2 regions of the Bradyrhizobium arachidis genome follow, and region 1 is predicted to be linked to the other one. Evidence: predicted binding sites of a transcription regulator. Region 1 holds the regulator's gene; the other holds the start of a gene.
The links. Region 1 encodes LexA, which represses DNA repair genes until DNA is damaged. Its sites were predicted from a motif close to TGTTCNNNNTGTGTTCNG; they were not measured.

Region 1 (4,522 bases):
AGCGCTATGTTCGCGAGAGCCGCCTGCGCGCCACCGGGGGCGACTACCAGAAGGGCCTGGAGTGGCGGACCGTGAAGATGATCAAGGACAAGTTCAAGATACCCCTGATCCTCAAGGGCATCGCCACCGCCGAGGATGCGCTGATCGCGCTCGACCATGGCGTCGAGTGGATCTACGTCTCCAACCATGGCGGGCGCCAGCTCGATCACGGCCGTGGCGCCATGCATGTGCTCCCTGAGATCGTCGAGGCCGTGAAGGGCCGCGCCAAGATCATGGTCGACGGCGGCTTCTGCCGCGGCACCGACATCGTCAAGGCGGTAGCGGCGGGCGCCGATCTCGTCGGTATCGGCCGGCTGCAATGCTGGGCGCTGGCGGCGGCGGGCGAAGCCGGCGTCACGCGGATGCTGGAACTGCTGGAGGACGAGGTGCTGCGCTGCCTCGGCCTGTTGGGCGCCACATCCTTCGCCGAGGTCAGCAAGTCCTGCCTGCATCCGGCGACCGCGACCAATGCGCCGGGCGTGTTCAGCGGGTTCCCGCTGTTCGATCACGACCCCTACCGGTACTGAATGAAAGGATGCAGGTGACCTCGCTCTCTCCCGGCAGCGCCGATGCGCTTCTGTTCGATCTCGGGCGCGTGGTGCTCGACATCGATTTCTCCAAGGCGATCGACTGCTGGGCGGGACATGCCGGCTGCAAGCCCGAAGCCATCGTCGCGCGCTATGTGCGCGACGAGGCCTACCGGCTGCACGAGGTCGGCAAGATCAGCGACGAGGACTATTTCGCCTCGCTGCGCACCTCACTCGGGATCGGCATTTCCGACGCGCAGTTCCTGGAGGGCTGGAACGCGATCTTCGCCGGCGAGATGCCGGACATTGCCGAGCTGTTGCCGCGCGCGGCGCGGCAAATGCCGCTCTACGCCTTCTCCAACACCAACCGGCCGCACGTGGACTATTTCTCGAAGGAATATGCCGACCTGCTCGGCCATTTCCGCGAGGTCTACCTGTCCTCCAGCATCGGCCTGCGCAAGCCGGACGCGGAGGCTTTCGACCATGTCGTGGCCGCCATCGGCGTGCCGGCCAACCGGATCGTATTCTTCGACGATCTTGCCGAGAACATCGAGGGAGCCCGCGCCCGCGGCTTGACCGCGGTGCATGTGACCTCGCCCACCGATGTCGGGAACGCCTTGAAGGCACTCGGGGTTTGACGTTGGGGGCCGGTTCGGCCCGTCGCTGGGGCGCGCCGGTGCTGGACCTAATTTGGCGCAAAATGAGGAACCCAATCACTTTGTGCAATTTTGTACGGAGTTCCCGGAACGAATACCGGCTTCCGGACTCATGAGTCCGTTGGGAATTCTACATCAGGCTTATCGTCGTGTTGGGCAAAACCTACCTCACCAAGCAGGCCTCGCTGCTGATGAAATACGCCAGAACCACCTCGGATTCTGAGCTCTCCGCCAAGCTGATCAGCAAGGCCGCCGACCTGAAATCGCAGGCCGATCCGCTGCCCGACAAGGATCAGAGTCCCAAAGCGCCGGACGTCAGTCCGGACGAGCAGCCGGGGAGTTGACCGATGCTGGCCGTGGCACTCGTCCTTCTCGTCCTCGCCATGGCCATCCTCGTCCCGGTCTGTCTCGCCTTCTGGATCATGCCGCGGCGGACTTGACGTCTATCCTTCACTGCAGAGCGGACAACGCAGGATGAATCATCCTGCGTGATCGCCTTTTTGCCTCTGCGCCTGCACTCGGCTAGAACTCTCGCCGCCGATTTGCCCGAACGGGCGCAGCTGGAGTTTTCACCCGTGGCCCTGATGCCGGTTTCTGACGCGCTTGCCGCGGTGCTTGCCGGCGCAGAGCCGCTGCCTGAAGAAATGCTCGCCCTCGACCAGGCCTTCCAGCGCGTGCTTGCCCACGACGTCGCGGCGCGGCGCACCCAGCCGCCGCAGGCGATGTCGGCGATGGATGGCTATGCGGTGCGTGCGGCCGACGCCGCCAAGATCGATTCCCAGCTTACCGTGATCGGCGAGGTCGCGGCGGGGCGGCCGTTTGCAGGATCGGTCGGCGCCGGCGAAGCCGTGCGGATCTTCACCGGCGGCGTCGTTCCCGACGGCGCAGACGCGATCGTGATCCAGGAGGACACGGTTGCGGACGGCAGGCGCATCACGATCAAGGAAGCGGCCGTGACGGGACGACACATCCGCCCCGCCGGCGTCGATTTCAGCGAGGGCGACGTGCTGCTGCGCAAGGGCATCCGGCTGACGGAGCGCGACCTCGCGCTCGCCGCCGGCATGAATCACCCGTTTCTACCCGTCCACCGCCGCCCGAAGGTCGCGATTCTCGCCACCGGCGACGAGCTGGTGATGCCGGGCACCACGCCTGGCCCCGGCCAGATCGTCTATTCCAACGGCTATGCCCTGCACGCGCTCGCCCGCAGCGAGGGCGCCGATACCGTCGATCTCGGTGTTGCCGCCGATACCCTGGACGCCACCACCGCGGGCATACGCCGCGCCCGCGCGAGCGGCGCCGACATCCTGATCACCACCGGCGGCGCCTCGGTCGGCGACCACGATCTGGTCCAGCAGGCGCTGAAGGCCGAGGGCACCGCGATGACGTTCTGGAAGATCGCGATGCGGCCCGGCAAGCCGATGATGCATGGAAGGTTGGCGGCGATGCGCGTGATCGGCCTGCCCGGCAATCCCGTGTCATCCTATGTGTGCGCCTTCCTGTTCATGGTGCCGCTGATTCGGGCGCTGTCGGGCCGCTCCGTGATTCACCATCGCCGCGAGCGCGCGGTGCTGGGCCGCGACGTCGGCGCCAACGACCAGCGCGAAGATTATCTGCGCGCACGCCTGGAGACGCGCGACGACGGCACGCTGATCGCCCTTCCCGTCAATCACCAGGATTCCTCGCTGCTTGCGAATCTCGCTGCGGCACAGGCACTTCTCGTGCGCGCGCCGTTCGCGCCGAAGGCCGAAGCCGGCACACCTTGCGAGGTGCTGCGCCTGCCGGTCTGAACGCGCTGGCCACACGCGTGACGCGAACTTTGTCGCGTTCACGGTAAATTAAGCAGTTGCGGAACATGTATCGAACATATAGTGTCCGTTCATGATTTGTTTCGAGCATGCAGCGGCTTATCGCTGAATTCAGCGTCTCGGAATCGAACGACATCAACCGGGGGATTTTGGTCGAGATGTTAACGCGCAAACAGTACGAGCTCCTGCGGTTCATCAGCGAGCGACTGAAGGAAAGCGGCGTACCGCCCTCCTTCGACGAGATGAAGGACGCGCTCGATCTGCGCTCGAAATCAGGCATCCATCGCCTGATCACCGCGCTCGAGGAGCGCGGCTTCATCCGCCGCCTGCCCAACCGCGCCCGCGCCATCGAGGTGATCAAGCTGCCCGAGCTGCAGGCGGCCGCCGGCAATCGCCGCGGCTTCACGCCGAGCGTCATCGAGGGCAATCTCGGCAAGGTCCGCACGACCTCCAGCCCGCCTGCGGACGAGGGCGAGCGTCCCGTCGCGGTGCCGGTGATGGGCCGGATCGCGGCCGGCACGCCGATCGAGGCGTTGCAGACCCGCAGCCACACCATCAGCGTCCCGCCCGATATGCTCGGCTCGGGCGAGCACTACGCGCTCGAAGTGCGCGGCGATTCCATGGTGGAAGCCGGCATCCTCGACGGCGACATGGCGCTGATCCAGCGCAACGAGAGCGCCGACACCGGCGACATCGTGGTGGCGCTGATCGACGACGAGGAAGCGACCTTGAAACGCTTCCGCCGCCGCGGCGCCTCGATCGCGCTCGAGCCCGCCAATGCGGCCTATGAGGTGCGCATCCTGCCGCCGAACCGGGTCAAGATTCAGGGCAAGCTGATCGGGCTTTATCGGAAGTACTGATACCGCAAGTACTAAGCGCGCTGTCCGCGCGCTTCGATCGGCATCGCCGACCAGAGATCGGAGCGGATGATTGTCCGCTCCCGCTGGATAGTCTTTCTGGTTTCGCGCAGATTATCCGGCCCCTCCTCTAGCGCTACATCCTCGCCACGCCGCACGAAGCAGCACCGCTCCGGATCGGCTTTCGAAGGTTGGAGGAGATGTCATGCGCAAGATCATCCTGAGCACAGTAGCAGCGGCGCTGATCGCAGCATCAGCATCGCAAGCCGTTGCCGCACCATCGCACCGCCATGTCCGTAAGGAGACGGCCAAGGAAACGACCATGAGCGAGCAAGTCCGCAACGCGCGCAATGCGCTCACGCAACCATCACAACCGGTCTGGCCATACTCCGGTTGGTCGGCGCCGGCTGGCCACTGATACGCCCACCGAATGCACGAAAGCAGGCTTTGTTCCCGGGGGATTCGGGAAAGATAATGTGATCGCACGCTGCGGCAGCGAGCCGCAGATTTGCCTATAACCGGGCAGACGCTATGATGCTTCCACTCTGATAGAGGCCTGCGCCTCGTAAGACAGAGGCGCGGGTTGCTATCTCCGCATGAGGAGCACCCACGATGTGTGACTACAGCCTGCATGCCGT
Region 2 (4,522 bases), 3.0 Mb from region 1:
CCTGCTGCGAGCCGACCACGGCGCGGGAGAGATGATAGAGCGCGATGAAGGTCGCAATCTCGCAGAGCTGGGCCAGCACATAGACGCCGAACACGTGGCCGCCGGCGGCGCGGTAGGCGATGTCGGCGAGCCAGATCGGCAGCGGCGGCCCCAGATCCGTACCGACCTGATATTCGCGGCCGAACGCCAGCAGCGTCGCAAGGCTGCCGGGCGGGCTGCGATAGAACGCCAGCGCCACGAACAGCCACATCAAAGCCTGGAGCAGCACGGCGATCCACACGATCAGCCGCGGCCGGGCGCGAATGAGCTCGATGACCAGGGAGGTAAACCGCATGCAACGTCCGAAAGATGCAGCCAACCCGTCCAGCCGGCCCTATTCGCTCACACCTGTTTTGATAATGGGCGCTGCGCGCTGTGGCAACGACCGTCTGCTCCCTCTCCCCGTTCTTACGGGGAGAGGGTTGGGGTGAGGGGCCCCTGCCTCCACAATGACGGTGAGAGCTGAGCTCGCGGAGACTCCCCCTCACCCGCACGCGGGGAGAGGCGAAAGAGGCTGCGGAGAGACGCGCTACAGATTTGCCGACGCGTCGACCTCGACGCCCGCTTCCATCTGCACCTCGACCTCGCTCACCGAGAACAAATCCTGCACCGGCTCGACGGTCCAGGGCATATGCTTGGCGCGGGCCGCCGCGACGGGGGCGAAGAAGCTGCGGTGGTGGACGCTGGGGCCGAGGCGATCGAGGGCATCGAGATGCTCGGGGACCGCATAGCCCTTGTGCTGCTCGAAGCCGTAGCCGGGGCAGTCCTGCGCCAGCGCGCACATCAGGCGGTCACGCGTTACCTTGGCGATGATCGAGGCGGCGGCGATCGACAGCACGATGCCGTCACCGCCGATCACGGCCTCGCAGTCGCACGCCGTGTCGAGCCGGTCGCGGCCGTCGACGAAGACGTGGCGCGGCTGCTCCGGCAGCGCCACCACGGCACGCTTCAAGGCCCACAGCGAGGCGCGCAAAATGTTGTCGCGGTCGATTCGCGAGGGCGAAGCGACGGCGACCGAGACCTGCGCGGTGGCGCAGATCTTGTCGAACAGCTTTTCGCGCTCCTCCGCGGTCAGGCGCTTGGAATCGTCGATGCCGCGCGGGATGCGGTCGGGATCGAGAATCACGGCGGCTGCCACCACGGGGCCGGCCAGCGGCCCGCGGCCGGCCTCGTCGCAGCCGGCGACCGGCCAGACGCCGCGCTTGATCAGCGCGCGCTCGCGGCGGAAGCTCGGCGGCGCGATCGCGATGATGCCCTTCTTGCCCGGCAGGACCGGCGCGGCCTTGACGGCAGCTGCCTTCGCCTTGGCAGGCGCGGCCTTCTTCGCAGCAGCGCTGGCCTTGGGCGCGTCTTTGGCCGGCTTCTTGGCGGACTTGTCCCGAATCATGGCCGGGATCGTGCGCAAGCGATCCAGCCAGCGCAACCGGGAACCCTGCGCAATTCCCGTTATTCAGACCGTCGCTACTCCGCCAGATGCACCCGCCGGTCCTCGCCGACCTCGATGCCGGGCGCGACGACCACTTCCCAGGTATGGCCGTCGGGATCGGCAAAATAGCCGGAATAGCCGCCGTAATCGGTCTCATGCGCCGCCTTCAGCGGAGCAGCACCCTTGCCAAGCGCGAAGGCTAGCACCGCATCGACCTCCTCGCGTGTCCGGCAGTTCCAGGCGAGCGTCGTGCCGCGGAAGGTCGATGGCCTCGGATCGTCAGGCAACTTGGCGTCGGCCGCGAGCAGATCCCAGGGATACAGCGCGAGCACCGGGCCGCCGGTGTCGTAGAACGCGACGGCCTCGCCGGTCGCCTTCAGCCGGCGCGCAAAGCCGAGCGCGTCGTAAAAGGCGATGCTGGCGCGGATGTCGCTGACGCCGAGCGTGATGACAGTAAGCCGCGGTACCGGCGGAGGGAGTTCCTTGCTCATGCGACGCCTCTTCCGTTTCCCAATCAAAACAGGCTGAGCTGCTCGCCGTTCTGCTTCGGCTTGGCAAAGTGATCAGTCGTCAGCTTCGAGCGCCGCTTGTTGAGACCAAGCCTCTCGCAGGCGATCTCGAAGCGGCGGCCGATGGTCCAGGCCATCGGTCCCGTTCCCTTCATCCGCTCGCCCCATTTCGCGTCGTAATCGCGGCCGCCGCGCATGTCGCGGATCAGCGTGAAGACGTGGCGATAGCGGTCCGGATAGTTGGCCATCAGCCATTCGCGGAAGAGATCGCGCACCTCCAGCGGCAGCCGCAGCAATACGTACGACGCTTCCTTGACGCCGGCATGGGCGGCGGCATCGAGGATGCGCTCGATCTCGGAATCGTTCAGCGCGGGGATCACGGGCGCGACCATCACGGTGGTGGGAATGCCGGCCTCAGAGAGCTGCTTCAGCGCCTCCAGCCGCTTCGGCGGCGTCGAGGCGCGCGGTTCCATGGTGCGCGCCAGCTTCGGATCGAGCGAGGTGACTGATAGCGCGACCTTGGCGAGGTTGCGCCTCGCCATCCGCGCGAGGATGTCGATGTCGCGCGCCACCAGCGCCGATTTGGTGACGATGCCGACGGGATGGCCGGTGCGCTCCAGCACCTCGAGAATGCCGCGCATGATTTTGCGCTCGCGCTCGATCGGCTGATAGGGATCGGTGTTGGTGCCGATCGCGATCATCCGCGGCTCGTAGCCGGGCGCGGCAAGCTCCTTCTCGAGCAGCGACGGCGCCTCGGGCTTCACGAACAGTTTTGACTCGAAGTCGAGCCCCGGCGACAGGCCGAGATAGGCATGCGTCGGCCGCGCGAAGCAATAGACGCAGCCATGCTCGCAGCCGCGATAGGGATTGATCGAGCGGTCGAAGCCGATGTCGGGCGAGTCATTCCGGGTGATCATCTTGCGCGAGGTATCGACGCCGACGATGGTCTTGAACGGCGGCAGATCTTCCAGGCTCTGCCAGCCATCGTCGAAGGCGACGCGGGCCTCGGCCTCATATCGGCCGCTGGCATTGGATTGGGCGCCCCGCCCTCGCCTGCGCTGGCGGTCGATGGCGACGCCGAGCTCGGGAAAATCAGAGTCCGCACCCGCCGGCTCGGAGGGCGCCGTGACCGGCGGGTGCTTGAGAGCATGAGAGGATGCTGCTGGACTCATGAAGCCAAGATAGCACGGCATAGGAACAAATCAAGAACACAAACGAAAAACTCGAAAACAACCCCATGCACAGTAGCCGCCCAAATTTCGGGCGCGCGGCTTTGACCTCACGCAACACGCTTGCCGGGACGATCCAGTTTGATGCGGCCCAGGGATCGATCACGCTGGAACAATGTTGATGACGATCCCCCGGTGAAGGGTCGGCATGAAAATGACAAATCAACAACAATCGGCCGCCGCAAGCAGCGACCTCGATCTGCTCGATCGCTATTGGCGCGCCGCCAACTATCTCTCCGTCGGGCAAATCTACCTGCTGGACAATCCGCTGCTGCGCGAGCCGCTGCGGCCCGAGCACATCAAGCCGCGTTTGCTTGGCCATTGGGGCACGACGCCCGGGCTGAACTTCATCTACGCCCATCTCAACCGCGTCATCCGCGCGCTTGATCTCAGCATGATCTATATCTGCGGGCCCGGCCATGGCGGCCCGGGCATGGTCGCCAACACCTATCTCGAAGGCAGCTACAGCGAGATCTATCCTGATATCGCGCGCGATGCGGACGGATTGCGAAAACTTTTCAGACAGTTCTCCTTCCCCGGCGGCATCCCGAGCCATGCGGCACCGGAAACGCCGGGCTCGATCCACGAAGGCGGCGAGCTCGGCTACGCGCTGGTGCATGCCTATGGCGCGGCATTCGACAATCCCGATTTGGTCGTCGCCTGCGTCGTCGGCGACGGCGAGGCCGAGACCGGCCCGCTCGCGGCCTCCTGGCATTCGAACAAGTTCCTGAACCCCGCCCACGACGGCGCGGTGCTGCCGATCCTGCATCTGAACGGCTACAAGATCGCCAACCCGACCGTGCTCGGGCGGATGCCTGACAGCGAGATCCGCGACCTCATCCGTGGGCTCGGCCACGAGCCGCTGTTCGTCGAGGGCGACGATCCCAAATTGATGCACCAGGCCATGGCGGACGCACTCGACGTCGCGCTCGCCAGCATCCGCTCGATCCAGCAGCACGCCCGCGACGGACGCAAGGCGGTCGAGCGGCCGCGCTGGCCGATGATCGTGCTGCGCAGCCCGAAGGGCTGGACCGGCCCGAAGGAAGTCGACGGCAAGAAGGTCGAAGGTTTCTGGCGCGCGCATCAGGTGCCGGTTGCGAGCTGCCGCGAGAACCCGGCTCACTTAAAGATTCTCGAAGACTGGATGCGCGGCTATGAGCCGGAAAAACTGTTCGACAAGAGCGGCGCGCTCATCCCCGAGCTTCAGGCGCTGGCCCCCGACGGTACCAGGCGCATGGGCGCCAACCCGCATGCCAATGGCGGGCTGCTCAAGAAGGAGCTGAAGCTGCCGGACTTCCGCAGTTTTGCGGTGGATGTGT

Region 2: the regulator LexA is predicted to act here: its motif matches at 3,168-3,185, upstream of WN72_RS12345 (PA0069 family radical SAM protein).

What each region holds. Positions count from the first base shown of each region.
Region 1 is NZ_CP030050.1:5,659,841-5,664,362, forward strand. Features, by position in the region: gene WN72_RS26455 (alpha-hydroxy acid oxidase) at 1-566, shown strand, start outside; gene WN72_RS26460 (HAD family hydrolase) at 575-1,204, shown strand; gene WN72_RS26465 (hypothetical protein) at 1,372-1,566, shown strand; gene WN72_RS26470 (molybdopterin molybdotransferase MoeA) at 1,798-3,009, shown strand; gene lexA (transcriptional repressor LexA) at 3,186-3,887, shown strand; gene WN72_RS26480 (hypothetical protein) at 4,090-4,302, shown strand; gene WN72_RS26485 (hypothetical protein) at 4,497-4,522, shown strand, end outside.
Region 2 is NZ_CP030050.1:2,681,561-2,686,082, reverse strand. Features, by position in the region: gene WN72_RS12360 (glycosyltransferase family 39 protein) at 1-334, opposite strand, end outside; gene rnhB (ribonuclease HII) at 569-1,426, opposite strand; gene WN72_RS12350 (VOC family protein) at 1,501-1,956, opposite strand; gene WN72_RS12345 (PA0069 family radical SAM protein) at 1,980-3,146, opposite strand; gene WN72_RS12340 (phosphoketolase family protein) at 3,358-4,522, shown strand, end outside.